2 regions of the Streptomyces sp. NBC_00989 genome follow, and region 1 is predicted to be linked to the other one. Evidence: riboswitches for the same ligand, from Rfam matches in the RefSeq annotation. Region 1 holds a riboswitch; the other holds the start of a gene.
The links. A riboswitch is a leader RNA that binds a small molecule or an ion and turns the genes downstream of it on or off. The one in region 1 is predicted to bind cobalamin.

Region 2: another riboswitch for cobalamin. It lies ahead of OG714_RS18275 (ribonucleoside-diphosphate reductase subunit alpha); the one in region 1 lies ahead of OG714_RS39175 (cobalamin biosynthesis protein).

What each region holds. Positions count from the first base shown of each region.
Region 1 is NZ_CP108728.1:8,727,830-8,735,338, reverse strand. Features, by position in the region: gene OG714_RS39200 (alpha/beta hydrolase family protein) at 1-837, opposite strand, end outside; gene OG714_RS39195 (class II aldolase/adducin family protein) at 1,148-1,897, opposite strand; gene OG714_RS39190 (lysozyme) at 2,094-2,921, shown strand; gene OG714_RS39185 (anion permease) at 3,020-4,282, shown strand; gene OG714_RS39180 (hypothetical protein) at 4,316-4,537, shown strand; cobalamin riboswitch at 4,672-4,814, shown strand; gene OG714_RS39175 (cobalamin biosynthesis protein) at 4,914-5,855, shown strand; gene OG714_RS39170 (cobyric acid synthase) at 5,852-7,363, shown strand; gene cobN (cobaltochelatase subunit CobN) at 7,360-7,509, shown strand, end outside.
Region 2 is NZ_CP108728.1:4,247,445-4,254,953, reverse strand. Features, by position in the region: gene OG714_RS18275 (ribonucleoside-diphosphate reductase subunit alpha) at 1-1,480, opposite strand, end outside; cobalamin riboswitch at 1,605-1,736, opposite strand; gene OG714_RS18270 (GNAT family N-acetyltransferase) at 1,782-2,288, opposite strand; gene mctP (monocarboxylate uptake permease MctP) at 2,420-4,030, opposite strand; gene OG714_RS18260 (DUF3311 domain-containing protein) at 4,027-4,290, opposite strand; gene OG714_RS18255 (YbdD/YjiX family protein) at 4,429-4,629, opposite strand; gene OG714_RS18250 (carbon starvation CstA family protein) at 4,601-6,745, opposite strand; gene OG714_RS18245 (GntR family transcriptional regulator) at 6,814-7,509, opposite strand, start outside.

The DNA.
Region 1 (7,509 bases):
GGTGTGCCGGGCGGTGGCGAGGGCGCGCAGCGTCGTCTCCCAGTCGAGCACCGGCGAGTCCAGCACCAGGCCGGAGACGCGGTCGCGCAGCGCGGAGTGGGCGGCGGCGCGCAGGGCCATGGTGGCGCCGGTGGACCAGCCGTACAGGACGACGTGCTCGGCGCCGTAGCGCACGGCGTAGCGGATCGCCGCGTCCAGGTCGCGCCACTCGGTCTCGCCGAGGTGGCCCAGGCCGTCGGGGTTGCGGGGTGCGCCCAGGTCGCCGCGGTAGGCGAGGGCGAGCACCGGGAAGCTGCTGCGGTGCAGGAACTCCATGATGTTCAGGGAGAGTTCGCGGGTCGCGGCCAGGCCGTGCACCGCGATCACCCAGGTGCTCCGCGCGCCGGGCACGAACCACGCGGGCAGGGAGCCGAGTTCGCCGGGGATGTCGATGTCGGCGTGGTCCAGGCCGAGGGCGGCGCTCGGGTTGCCGACGTGGACGTTCGGGGTGAGCCGCACCTTGTCACCGGGGCGCAGGGTGCCGTGGGTGACGCGTTCCAGGCGGCGTACGACCGCGTCGGCGGAGGGGGACGCCGAGTCGACGACAGGGCCGACGACCGCGTGGGAGCCGTCACCGGCGAGGCCGTAGGTGCCGGGGCGCAGGGACGCGAGGTCCCGGGTGAGTGTGATCTGCCCGGCGGCGGTGGAGTGCACCGTGAGCCGGGGTTCGCCCGGCAGCGGGCGGCCCGGCGGCGCCTTCAGCGCGGCGTCACTGGCGTACCGGCCGACGGCGACGCCGGCCGCACCGGCCGCGAGGGCCACGGAGACGGCCGCGGCCGTCGCTTTGACTGTGCGCACGGGTCCAGTGTCCCGGGGGACCCGGTTACCGGCCAGCCGGAGAGAGCTCGGGGCTCGGGGTTCTGGGCGGGGAGGTGTCGGGGCGGGGTGTTTCGGTGCTGGAAGGGACGGTGTCGGTGGGGGCTGGTGCTGCTTAGGGGTGCCGGGCGGAGGTGCGCGGGGCCGGGATGCCTCGGTGGCGGCGGCAGGGACAGCGCCAGTGAGAGCGGGCGCCAGGCGCACGCTCACCCCCCTCCCCCTCACCTCGCCGCACGCTCACCCCCCTCCCTCTCACCCTGCCGCGCGCTCACCCCTCACCCGTCCGCGCGCTTCACCCCTCACCCCGCCGCGCGCCACCCTGCCCATACCCCCGCAACCGCTCCCCCGCCTCAGCCACCTGATCCCCCGTCAGCAACGTCGGTGACAGACCCGGTACCGATGACGCCGTCAGCCACAGTCGGCACATCCACTCCAGCTGGGCCGTGCGGTCGAACGCCTGGTCCAGGGAGGTGCCGTAGGCGATCGTGCCGTGGTTCTGGAGGAGGCAGGCGGAGCGGTCGGCGAGGGCGTGGAGCATGTTCTCGGCCAACTCCTCGGTGCCGTAGGTCGCATACGGGGCGACCCGGACCGGGCCGCCGAGGGCGCCGGACATGTAGTGGACCGAGGGGAGTTCGGGGACGAGGGTCGAGACGGCCGTCGCGTGGACGGCGTGGGTGTGGACGACCGCGTGGGCGTCGGTGCTGCGGTAGACGGCGAGATGCATGGGGAGTTCGCTCGTCGGGAGCAGGGTGCCGAGGACCTGCCGGCCGTCGAGGTCGACGCCGACCGTGTCGGTGGGCGCGAGGCGGTCGTAGGGGACGCCCGAGGGTGTGACCAGGAGGGTGTCGCCGACGCGCACCGAGACGTTCCCGGAGGTGCCGACGACCAGGCCGTCGGAGACCGTCCGGCGGGCGGTCGCGACGAGCGCGCCCCAGGCGTGCGCCTCCTCGGCGCGCACACTCCTCCTCCGCGTCTCCCCCGCAGCTCCCGCACTCTCCCGGGCGTCGCGCCCGCCCCGCTGGTCCCGCCGTTGCTCAGCCATGCCGCGATCCTGTCAGCCGGTGCCCCAACGCACGTTCGGGCGAAGGCACTTTAGGCCGGAAGGCGCGCATCCGAAAGATGACATATGGGTGCCAACCACCCACTCCGGCCGCTTGGCCGGAGACCGACCGGCATCGACAGATCTTCCAATAACCTCTGGGGGATTTGTCGTGCGCGCCGCCATTCCCGGGGGAAACATGGCCCGTGATCGCAAACCGTCCCTGACCCTTGTCCGCACCGGAATCCGCACCGGCATCCGCCCGAACACCCACCCCCGTACCCACCCCCGCGCCCGCCTCGCCGCGGCCGCCGTCGCCGCGCTCACCGTCGGCGGAACCACCCTCGCGCTCACCGAGATCCCGGCCACCGCCGCGGGCATCGCCGCGGGCGAGACGAAGGGCCACGACGTCTCCTCGCACCAGAAGAACGTCAACTGGCCGGGCGCGAAGGCGAAGGGCGCCACGTTCGTCTACGTCAAGGCGACCGAGTCGACCACCTACCGCAACCCGTACTTCGGCCAGCAGTACGACGGCGCCCGCAAGGCCGGCGTCATCCGCGGCGCGTACCACTTCGCCCTGCCGGACAGGTCGTCGGGCGCGAGCCAGGCCGCGTACTTCGTGGCACACGGCGGCGACTGGAAGGCGGACGGCTGGACGCTGCCGCCCGCGCTGGACATCGAATACAACCCGTACGACAAGAAACACGGCTGCTACGGCCTGAGCAAGGCCAAGATGGTCAGCTGGATCAAGGCCTTCAGCGCCGAGGTGAACCGGGAGACCGGCCGCCGCCCGGTGATCTACACCACCACCCAGTGGTGGAAGACCTGCACGGGCGACAACAGCTCCCTGGCCTCGGCACACGCGCTGTGGATCGCCCGCCACGGGTCGGCGGACGCGGGCTCACTGCCCGCCGGATGGTCGTACTGGACCTTCTGGCAGTACGACAACAGCGGGAGCCTGCCGGGTGATCAGAATCTCTTCAACGGGACGGTGAGCCAACTGAAGAAGTTCGCCCGCGGATACTAGGCAATCCGGACACCACCGATACCCCCTCAGTTCATCTTCCGTTCACCCAGGTTGCCTACGGTCAACGCGCCGATGACCTCGAACGATTGCCTGGGTAAATGGAAAACTTCTCGCTGATCCTCGCGATTGTGGTAATCACCGCACTCGCGTTCGATTTTACGAACGGTTTCCACGACACCGCCAACGCGATGGCCACCACCATCTCGACCGGTGCCCTCAAGCCCAAGGTCGCGGTGGCCATGTCGGCCACCCTCAACCTGGTGGGCGCTTTTCTCTCCGTGGAGGTCGCCAACACGATCTCCAAGGGGCTCGTCGACGAGAGCGGAATCCGTCCCGAGGTCATCTTCGCCGCCCTCGTCGGCGCGATCCTCTGGAACCTGGTGACCTGGCTCGTCGGACTGCCGTCCAGTTCCTCGCACGCCCTCATGGGCGGTCTGATCGGCGCCACCATCGCCTCGGCCGGCACCGGCGCGGTCCACGGCGACGTCCTCGTCACCAAGGTGCTGCTGCCGGCGGTCGCCGCCCCGATCGTCGCGGGCCTCGCGGCGATGCTCGCCACCCGCTTCTCGTACGCCCTGAGCCGGAACTCGGCCGGCAAGGCCGCCGACAAGGGCTTCCGCGTCGGCCAGATCGCCTCCGCCGGGCTGGTCTCGCTGGCGCACGGCACGAACGACGCGCAGAAGACGATGGGCATCATCACCCTCGCCCTGGTCGCCGGAGGCTCCATCGCCCCCGACTCGGACCCGCCCACCTGGGTCATCCTCTCCGCGGGCCTCGCCATCGCGATGGGCACGTACATCGGCGGCTGGCGCATCATCCGCACGATGGGCAAGGGCCTGACCGACCTCCGGCCGCAGCAGGGCTTCGCCGCCCAGACCAGCGCGGCCGCGGTCATCCTGGCCTCCTCGCACATCGGCTTCTCCCTCTCCACCACGCACGCCGTCTCCGGCTCGGTGATGGGTGCGGGTCTCGGCCGCAAGGGCGGGGTCGTCCGCTGGTCGACCGCCACCCGGATGTTCGTCGCCTGGGGTCTGACCCTGCCGGCCGCCGCGCTGGTCGGCGCGCTCGCCGAGTCCGTGACCGACCTCGGCGACTGGGGCACCGCGCTGGTGGCCGTCTTCCTGGTCGCGTCCAGCGCCGGCATCTGGCTGCTCTCCCGCCGCCAGGTCGTCGACGCCTCGAACGTCAACGAGGTCGACGAACCGGCCGGCGTGATCACCACCGCGATCGCCGCCGTGACCCCGCCGCCCCCGTCGGTCGCCCTCTCCGAGGGCCTCACGGCGACGATCCTCTCGCCCCCCGTGAACCCGGCCCCGATCGTGAAGTCCGACCCGGCGACACCGCCCGCCGCCGCCGTCTGAGCCCGCGCCCCGGACACGAAGGAACGAATCAGCATGCACATCGACTGGGCAGCCCTCGGCTCCGTCTTCGGCGTCAGCCTCGGCGCCACCGTCGCCCTGGTGGCGGTCTTCACCCTCGGCATCGTCGGCCTCTCCCGGCGTGAACGCGCCACCGCCCAGGGCGGCTCCGCGCCCCTTGCCCTGACCGGCGCCTACACCTGCTTCGCGGCCTGCGCGGCGGCGGTGGCGTACGGGATCTATCTGATCGTGGCCTGACCGGCCGCCAGTTGAACCGAGCGTGGGGTGCGGGACGGATCGCCGTCCCGCACCCCACGTCCGCGTGACCCCTCCGCCCCCTCGCGTGTGGGCATCAGCACACTCCGTCCCCGCAGGTCAACAGCAAGTTGACGGCCCTTCCAACAGCATGGTGGACTGCCGGAGCCATATACGGCGGCAGGAGAGGAAGCCGGTGCGAATCCGGCGCGGTCCCGCCACTGTCACCGGGGTAGGTAGCCCCGGGAGCCAGGAACTCTCACCGCCGGTCTCGTCGAACCAGGGCGTGGACACCCTGAGTGAGGACATATCGCCATGCTCGGCTGCCGTTCGAGGTCCCGTACCAGCGCAGTGCCCGCCCCAGCGATCGGCTGAGCCGATGCGTGCCGATCGCGTCTTCGCGTACGGCGCCGCCGCCGGCCTCCTCGGCGACCACCTGCTCGGCGATCCCCGCCGCGGGCATCCGGTCGCCGCGTTCGGCCGCGTTGCGGGCGCCGTGGAACAGGTGCTGTGGCGCGACCACCGGGGCTGGGGCGCCCTGCACACCGCCGTGTGCGTCGGTGGCACCATCACCCTCGCCGCCGCGGCCACTTCGGCCCTACGACCGTCCCGTACGGCCTCTGCCGCCCTCACCGCCGCCGCCACCTGGGCCGTCGTCGGCGGGACCTCCCTCGCGCGCGAGGCCGGGGTCATCGGGCGCGCGCTGGAGGCCGGTGACATCGATGGTGCGCGGGCACGGCTCCCCCACCTCTGCGGACGGGACCCGCAGTCCCTCGACGCCGACGGGATCGCCCGGGCCGTCGTCGAGTCCGTCGCCGAGAACACGTCCGACGCGGTCGTCGGCGCGCTGGTCTGGGGCGGCATCGCGGGTGTCCCGGGCCTGCTCGGCTTCCGGGCCGTGAACACGCTCGACGCCATGGTCGGCCACAAGTCGGCCAAGTACCGCCGCTACGGCTGGGCTTCGGCCCGCCTCGACGACGTCGCCGGCTGGCCGGGCGCCCGCCTCACCGCCGCCCTCGCGACCGTCGCGGGCGGCGACCCACGCGGAGCGGCACGCGCCTGGCGCACCGACGCCCCCAAACACCCGAGTCCCAACGCCGGTCCCGTGGAGGCCTCCTTCGCGGGAGCCCTCGGCGTGCGCCTCGGCGGGACGCTCTCCTACGGCGGGCGGGTCGAGCACCGGCCCGTGCTCAACGGCGACGGACGTCCCGTCGCCGTACCGGACATCGCGCGTGCCGTACGGCTGTCCCGGCGCGTCGGTCTGCTCGCGCTCGGGGTCAGTGTCGCCGGGCGGCTCCTCGTGAAGGGGCGGAAGTCATGAGCGGCGGCGGGCTGTTGGTCGCCGGGACCACCTCGGACGCCGGCAAGAGTGTCGTCACCGCCGGGATCTGCCGGTGGCTGGTGCGGCAGGGCGTGAAGGTCGCGCCGTTCAAGGCGCAGAACATGTCCCTGAACTCGTTCGTGACGCGCGAGGGCGCCGAGATCGGACGGGCGCAGGCCATGCAGGCGCAGGCGTGCCGGATCGAGCCGACCGCGCTGATGAACCCCGTACTCCTGAAGCCTGGCAGCGACCGGAGCAGTCAAGTCGTGCTGATGGGCAGGCCTGTTGGCGAGATGAGTGCGCGGGGCTATCACGGCGGGCGGCAAGAGGCCCTGCTCGGGACCGTGTTGGACTGTCTCGCGGAGTTGCGGGGCACGTATGACGCGGTGATCTGTGAGGGGGCCGGCAGTCCCGCCGAGATCAATCTGCGGCGGACCGACATCGTGAACATGGGCATCGCGCGCAATGCCCAGCTGCCCGTGCTCGTCGTCGGCGACATCGACCGCGGCGGCGTCTTCGCCTCCTTCTTCGGGACCGTCGCGCTGCTCAGCCCCGAGGACCAGGCGTTCGTCGCCGGGTTCCTCGTCAACAAGTTCCGGGGCGATGTGTCGCTGCTGGAACCGGGGTTGGAGATGCTGCTCGGCCTCACCGGGCGGCGGACGTACGGCGTGCTGCCGTACCGGCACGGGCTCGGGATCGACGAGGAGGACGGGCTGCGGATCTCGCTGCGCGGCACCGTGCGCGAGTCCAACACCGCGCCGCCGGTCGGCGAGGACGTGCTGCGCGTCGCCGTCTGCGCGATCCCCCTCATGTCCAACTTCACCGACGTGGACGCGCTGGCCGCCGAACCGGGCGTCGTGGTGCGGTTCGTGGACCGGCCGGAGGAGCTGGCCGACGCGGACCTCGTCGTGATCCCGGGGACCCGGGGGACGGTGAAGGCCCTGGAGTGGCTGCGCGAGCGCGGCCTCGCGGACGCCCTCGTGCGCAGGGCCGCCGAGCAGCGGCCGACCCTCGGTATCTGCGGCGGCTTCCAGATCCTCGGCGAGCACATCGACGACGAGGTCGAGAGCCGGCAGGGGTCGGTCGACGGACTCGGAGTCCTGCCGCTGCGCGTCCGGTTCGCGCGCGAGAAGACCCTCACCCGGCCCGTCGGCGAAGCCCTCGGCGAGCCGGTCGAGGGGTACGAGATCCATCACGGGGTCGCCCAACTGACCGGCGGCGAAACCTTCTTGGACGGGTGCCGGGTCGGTCAGACCTGGGGCACGCACTGGCACGGCTCGCTGGAGTCGGACGGGTTCCGGCGGGCGTTTCTGCGCGAGGTGGCGGCCGCCGCGGGCCGCCGGTTCGTGCCGGCGCCCGACACCTCGTTCGCCGCGCTGCGCGAGGAGCAGCTCGACCGGCTCGGCGACCTCATCGAACAGCACGCGGACACGGACGCGCTCTGGCGACTCATCGAGTCCGGCGCGCCGCAAGGACTGCCTTTCATTCCACCGGGAGCGCCCGCATGAGCACAGTGTTGTTGTTGTCGACCGCCGACACGGATCTGCTGGCGGCCCGGGCCTCCGGCGCCGGGTACCGGATCGGCAACCCGAACCGGGTGGACGTGGCAGCCGAGTTGCCCGCGCTCGTCGCGGGCGCGGACGTCGCCGTCGTA
Region 2 (7,509 bases), 4.5 Mb from region 1:
GCCGCTCCCAGTCGATGTCACCGTCGACCACGAACGCTCCCAGGTTCACCGAACCGAGGTTGCAGACCGCCGTCTCGCCGTCGTCCGTGACCTCCAGGATCTCCGTGCAGAGGTTCGAGGAGTGGACCGTGTGGCCCGGCTCGGCGGTCTGGTTGGCGGTGCGGTTGGCCGCGTCCTTGAAGGTCATCCAGCCGTTGCCGGTCTGCGCGAGGGTGCGCATCATGCGGCCGTAGAGGTCACGGGCCGGGATGGTCTTCTTGGCCAGCCCCTGCGCCTCGGCCTTGCGGTACGCGGCGTCGAACTCGTCGCCCCACAGGTCGACCAGCTCGGGCACGTCGGCGGGGGAGAACAGCGACCAGTCGCCGTTCTCGTTCACCCGGCGCATGAACTCGTCCGGGATCCAGTGCGCCAGGTTCAGGTTGTGCGTACGACGGGCGTCCTCACCCGTGTTGTCCCGCAGCTCCAGGAACTCCTCGATGTCGGAGTGCCAGGTCTCCAGGTACACCGCGGCGGCACCCTTGCGCCGGCCGCCCTGGTTCACCGCGGCGACCGAGGCGTCCAGCGTCTTCAGGAACGGGACGATGCCGTTGGAGTGCCCGTTCGTCCCCCGGATCAGCGAACCGCGGCTGCGGATGCGGGAGTACGACAGACCGATGCCGCCGGCGTGCTTCGAGAGGCGGGCGACCTGGTGGTACCGGTCGTAGATGGAGTCCAGCTCGTCCAGCGGGGAGTCGAGGAGGTAGCAGGACGACATCTGGGGGTGCCGGGTGCCGGAGTTGAAGAGGGTGGGGGAGGACGGGAGGTAGTCCAGGCGGCTCATCAGGCGGTAGAGCGCGGCCACTTCGTCCAGGGCACGGGTCGAGTCGTCTTCCGCGAGACCGGCGGCCACGCGCAGCATGAAGTGCTGGGGGGTCTCGATGACCTTGCGGGTGATCGGGTGCCGCAGGAGGTAACGGCTGTACAGCGTCCGGAGCCCGAAGTAGCCGAAGCGGTCGTCGGCCTCCGTGTCGATCAGCGCGTCCAGGCGGGCCGCGTGCAGCGTCGCGAACTCGGCGGTGCGGTCCGCGATGAGGCCCTCGCGGTGGCCCACGGCGACGGACTCGGTGAACGTCGTGACGCCCTGGGAGGCGGCCTCGGCGGCGATGCCGACCGTCAGCAGCCGGGCGGCCAGCCGGGAGTAGACCGGGTCCTCGGAGATGAGACCGGCGGCCGCCTCCGTGGCCAGCTCGCGCAGTTCCGCCACGTCCGCGTGCGCGGACCGGCCGCGCAACGTGGCGGCGGCGACCCGGCCCGGGTCGGCGTCGGGGAGGTCGGCGGTCAGCTCGGTCAGGGTCCGCAGGATCGCGGTACCCGGGCCGTCGGCTCCGGGAACGGTAGCTCCGGGAACGGCCGTACCGGGAACGTCGGTTCCGGTCGCGGTCGCCACGATCGCCTTGTTCACCTGGGTCGCTGATGCCGGCTCTGCTGGCGCGATGGTCACGGTGGGGCTCTCCCTCGCTCGGCACGGGGCCTCGCCGAGGGCAGGCGGCAGTACACGAGCGCACGGGGCGTCGCGTCCACCGGCCCACTCCACGAGGCCCGGACGTCATGCGCCCTGGCCGGGTGGCCGGACGCGAGCTGTCGGCAGGTCCTCGGACTGACCATGCGTGCATATGCACGTAAGTACACCGTTGCGGGACAGTTCCGGATTCGCACCGGATTCCCCTGCGGCGACAGCGAGCATGAGCATACATCTTGTGCTCGCCTGTCACGCCACCACCAGATGTTGTGTCGCGGTGGTTTCAGAGTGTCAGCTTGTAGGTGAGCAGAGTGAGATCGTCCAGGTGTGGCACGGGGTTCCAGTCGCGGTCGGGGGTGCGGACGAAACCCAGGCGTTCGTAGATGCGGTGGGCCGCGTGCATCGAGCTCTGGGTCGACAGGACCACGGCCTCGCAGCCCTCGGTGGCTCGGGCGCGGTCGATGCAGGCGCGGACCAGGGCCTCGCCGGCGCCTCGGCCGCGGGCGGTGCGGGCGATCGCCAGTGCGCGGATCTCTGTCTCGCCGGTTGTCGCGATGTCGGCGACGGGGCCGGGGCCGGGGACGAAGGTGACTCCGCCGAGGAGGTGTTCGCCGTCCACCGCGACGAGGACCTCGGCGGCTGCGGCTCGGCTTGCCACGTCCTTCAGTACGGGGAGGTAGGGGTCGTCGTCGCCGTAGTCGAGGAGGCCGTCCTGTAGGTAGGCCTGTGCTGTGATGTTGCCGAGGTCTTCGTATTCGGTGGGGATTGCTCGGCGGATGAGGATGTCCATGGGGGTGAGTGTGTACGACAGCGGGCCGCCGAGTGACTTGCTTTTCGGTGGCCCGCTGCGGGTTCGTCGTGGCTGGGCGCGCCCACGCGGCGGAGCCGCAAATCGATACAGCCCCGCGCCCCTGGGTGGGCTCAGTGGGCGGCGCCAGCAGTCGCCGGAGGCAGCTCCACCTCTACGCCCGGGTCGCCTGCGTCTGCCGTGTAGTCGGCGGGGCTGGTCTCGTCGATGCCCTCGGGGGCCTTGAACGCCTTCAGGGCGAACGTGAGGACCACCGTGACCACGACGTTCAGGACGAACGCCGTCAGGCCGATGTAGCCGATCTCGCCGATGCCGGGGATCTCCTTGGACGAGCCGCCGAAGTGGTCCTGGGTCGGGGAGGCCACGCCGTACGCGGCGAGGGTGCCGTAGATCATGCCGACCGCCCAGCCGGCGAGGAGGGCCCAGCGGTGGGGCCAGCGGGTGAAGAGGCCGCCCACCAGGGACGGGAAGGTCTGGAGGATCCAGATGCCGCCCAGGAGCTGGAAGTTGATGGCGACCGTCTTGTCCATCGTCAGGACGAAGGCGAGGGCGCCGACCTTCACCAGGAGCGAGACGATCTTGGAGACCTTTGTCTCCTGGGCCGGGGTCGCGTCCGGTTTGATGAAGTCCTTGTAGATGTTGCGGGTGAAGAGGTTCGCCGCCGCGATGGACATGATGGCCGCCGGGACGAGGGCGCCGATGCCGATCGCCGCGAAGGCCACGCCCGCGAACCAGTCCGGGAACATGTTCTCGAACAGCTGCGGGATCGCCAGTTGGCCGTTGGTGACCTTGACGCCCGCCGCGATCGCCATGAAGCCGAGCAGCGCCAGCAGGCCCAGCATCAGTGAATACAGGGGCAGGATCGTGGTGTTGCGGCGGATCACGTTGCGGCTCTTGGAGGACAGGGTCGCCGTGATCGAGTGGGGGTACATGAACAACGCCAGTGCCGAGCCCAACGCCAGTGTGGCGTACGTCCATTGGCCCGCCGGTGCGGGGACGAGTCCGCCCGCTCCCGCCGCCTTGAACTTGGCGCCCGCCGCGCTGAAGATGTCGTCGAAGCCGCCGAGCTTGATCGGGATGTAGATGATCGCCACCGTGATGACCAGGTAGATCAGCCCGTCCTTCACGAACGCGATCAGCGCGGGGGCGCGGAGGCCGGACGAGTAGGTGTACGCGGCCAGCACGGCGAACGCGATCAGCAGCGGCAGGTCCTTCACGAACCAGTTGGAGCTCGCGCTGCCGCCCACGCCCATGACATCCAACACGGCCTGGATGCCGACGAGTTGGAGTGCGATGTACGGCATCGTCGCGAGGATGCCGGTGACCGCCACCGCCAGGGACAGGCCCTTCGAGCCGAAGCGGCCGCGCACGAAGTCGGACGTCGTCACGTATCCGTGCTTGTGCGACACCGACCAGAGGCGGGGGAGGAACGTGAAGATGAGGGGGTAGACGAGGATCGTGTACGGCACCGCGAAGAAGCCGGCCGCGCCCGCCGCGTAGACCGCCGCCGGGACCGCGACGAACGTATACGCCGTGTAGAGGTCGCCGCCGAGCAGGAACCAGGTGACCCAGGTGCCGAACGACCGTCCGCCCAGGCCCCATTCGTCGAGGCTCTGCTCGTTGTCGGCCCGGCGCCAGCGGGCGGCCAGGAAGCCCAGGACCGTGACGGCCAGGAAGAAGAAGATGAAGACGCCGAGGGCGACGCCGTTCACGCCGTCGTTCACCGGTTACCTCCATGGCGGGTCCGCTGGTCGCGCTGCCACAGCTTGTAGGCGGTCATCGTCAGCGCCGTCGAGATCAGCACCCAGAGCATCTGGTACCAGTAGAAGAACGGGATGCCGATGAACGTGGGGTCGATCTTGGTGTAGGAGCCGACCCAGAGCAGCGCCACGAAGGGCGCGAACAGGCAGACGGCGATGACGGCGCGGACCGGAGTCACCACCGGTGCGGCCACTTCGGGCGGAACTTCAGGCACATCTGACATTTCGCGGCTCCGTCCCCTCGCTGATCACCTGTGTAACGCGCAGGCAATGTAGGTCACGGTGTCGCCGCAGCGAAAGACCTCGTCCGCATATCGTCATGTCGATTCGGTGAAGGCCTGACATCGGGCCTGACATCGGTGTCAGCAGCAGCGGAATCCCTGGCGTGGGTCGGCCTCCTGGCGGTCCGTCCGCATCCGTTCGAAGTCGCGGCGGCCGGGGACCTCCGCCTCGGGGTGGTCCAGGCGTACGTGCGCGACATACCGGTCGTACGCCGACTCGTCCATCAACTCCCGGACATACCAGCGCACTCCGCTAGTCGCCCGCCTGAGCGCCGACCACATCGCGTGCCGCCTCCTCTTCCTTCTCCTCCCGGGTCGGGATCAGCCCGGCCGGCGCCACGATCTTCGACTCGACGTACGGCGTCTCGCTCAGCGTGGAGAGCGCGGGGCGGCGGACGTGTCGAACGCAGACGCGAAGGGCGTCCGTGATCACGACCACGACCAGCACCGCGAGAATGGCCGAAAGCACCCCGTCCACCGTGGAGTTGGTGACGACGGTGTGCATGTCGTCCATGGACTTGGCGGGCGGCAGGACCCTGCCCGCGTCGATCGCGTCCTGGAACACCGAGCGCTGCTTGAAGAAGCCGACCTTCGGGTCGCTGGAGAAGACCTTCTGCCAGCTCGCGGTCAGGGTGACCGTCGCGTCCCAGGCGAGCGGAATCCCGGTGATCCAGGCCCACTTGAGGCGTCCGGACTTCACCAGGAGGGTGGTGCAGACGGCCAGGGCGACGGCCGCGAGGAGCTGGTTGGAGATGCCGAAGATCGGGAAGAGCTGGTTGATCCCGCCGAGGGGTTCGTGCACGCCGACCCAGAGGAAGTAGCCCCAGAGGGCGCAGACCACGGCGCTGGTCAGGGCCAGGCCCGGCTTCCAACTCACGTTCTTGAAGGGCCGGTAGACGTTCCCCAGCATGTCCTGGAGCATGAACCGGCCCACCCGCGTGCCCGCGTCCAGCGCGGTGAGGATGAACAGCGCCTCGAACATGATCGCGAAGTGGTACCAGAAGGCGCGCAGACTCCCGCCGGTGACCTTGGAGAAGATCTCCGAGACGCCGACCGCGAGGGTGGGCGCCCCGCCGGTGCGGGACAGCAGGCTCGCCTCGTCGACGTTCTTCGCGGCCTGCGCGAGGTCGGCGGGGGAGATGTGATAGCCCCAACTGCTCACCACCTGCGAGGCGTTCTGCACGGTCGTGCCGATCGCGCCCGACGGGGCGTTCATCGCGAAGTACAGACCCGGGTCGATGATGCTCGCGGCGACCAGCGCCATGACGGCGACCGACGACTCCATCAGCATCGCGCCGTAGCCGATCATGCGGATCTGGGTTTCCTTCTGGATCATCTTCGGCGTCGTACCGCTGGAGATGAGCGAGTGGAAGCCGGACAGGGCGCCGCAGGCGATCGTGATGAAGACGAAGGGGAAGAGCGAGCCGGCGAAGACCGGGCCGTTGCCGTGCTTGGCGAAGTCGGTGACGGCGGGCATCTTCAGGGCGGGCAGGGCGACCACGACCCCGATCGCGAGCAGGCCGATCGTGCCGATCTTCATGAAGGTGGAGAGGTAGTCGCGCGGGGCGAGCAGGGTCCAGACGGGCAGGATCGAGGCGACGAAGCCGTAGCCCACCAGCCAGATCACCAGCGTCGAGGGCGCGAGGGTGAAGGTGCCGGCCCAGGACGACTCGGCGACCCAGCGGCCCGCGACCAGGGCGAGCAGCAGCAGGGCCACGCCGATCAGGGAGACCTCGGAGACCCGGCCGGGGCGAAGTACCCGTAGATAGAAGCCCATCAGGAGGGCGATCGGGATGGTCATGCCGATGGAGAAGGTGCCCCAGGGGGAGGAGGCCAGCGCGTTCACGACGACCAGGGCCAGCACGCCGAGCAGGATGATCATGATGGCGAAGGTGGCGAGCAGCGCGGCCGCACCGCCGAACGGGCCGATCTCCTCGCGGGCCATCTGCCCAAGTGACCTGCCGTCGCGGCGGGTTGAGAAGAACAGCACCACCATGTCCTGGACCGCGCCCGCGAAGATGACACCGACGACGATCCAGATCGTGCCGGGCAAGTAGCCCATCTGGGCGGCGAGTACGGGTCCGACGAGCGGTCCGGCGCCGGCGATCGCGGCGAAGTGGTGGCCGAGCAGGACGCGGCGGTCGGTGAGGTGGTAGTCCATGCCGTTGTCGAGGCGTTCGGCCGGGGTGGCCCGGGTGCCGTCGACCTTCAGGACCTTGTGGACGATGAACTTCGCGTAGAAGCGGTAGGCGATGGCGTACGAGCCGAGCGCGGCGGCGACCATCCAGGCGGCCGACACGTTCTCGCCCCGCGCCAGCGCGAGCACGGACCAGCCCGCCGCGCCGACGAGCGCGACGAGGGTCCAGACGACGATGGTTCGGACGTTCGCGGTACGCACCGGGTGGTCCTCCCGTCCATGCGGCGACGGGAGGAACGTAGAGCAACCCCGGTAACTCCGTAAGTCCCCTAGTCCTGTGGGCGCTTGAGTCGCGCCACGAACTTGTAGCGGTCCCCCCGGTACACCGACCGCACCCACTCCACCGGCTTGCCCTCCTTGTCGAGGGAGTGGCGGGAGAGCATCAGCATGGGCAGGCCGACGTCGGTGCTGAGCAGGCCGGCCTCGCGCGGGGTGGCCAGCGAGGTCTCGATGGTCTCCTCGGCCTCGGCGAGGTGGACGTCGTAGACCTCGGCCAACGCGGTGTACAGCGACGTGTACTTGACGAGTGACCTGCGCAGCGCGGGGAAGCGCTTCGCGCTGAGGTGGGTCGTCTCTATGGCCATCGGCTCGGCGTTGGCCATGCGCAGCCGCTCGATGCGCAGGACCCGGCCGCCGGCGGTGATGTCCAGCAGGTCGGCGAGGGTGTCGTCGGCGGTGATGTAGCCGATGTCGAGGAGCTGCGAGGTGGGTTCGAGGCCCTGGGCCCGCATGTCCTCGGTGTACGAGGTGAGTTGGAGGGCCTGCGAGACCTTCGGCTTGGCGACGAACGTGCCCTTGCCCTGGATGCGCTCCAGGCGGCCCTCGACGACGAGTTCCTGAAGGGCCTGGCGCACGGTGGTGCGCGAGGTGTCGAACTCCGCCGCGAGGGTGCGCTCGGGCGGGACGGGGGTGCCCGGCGCCAGTGTCTCCGTCATGTCCAGCAGGTGCTTCTTCAAGCGGTAGTA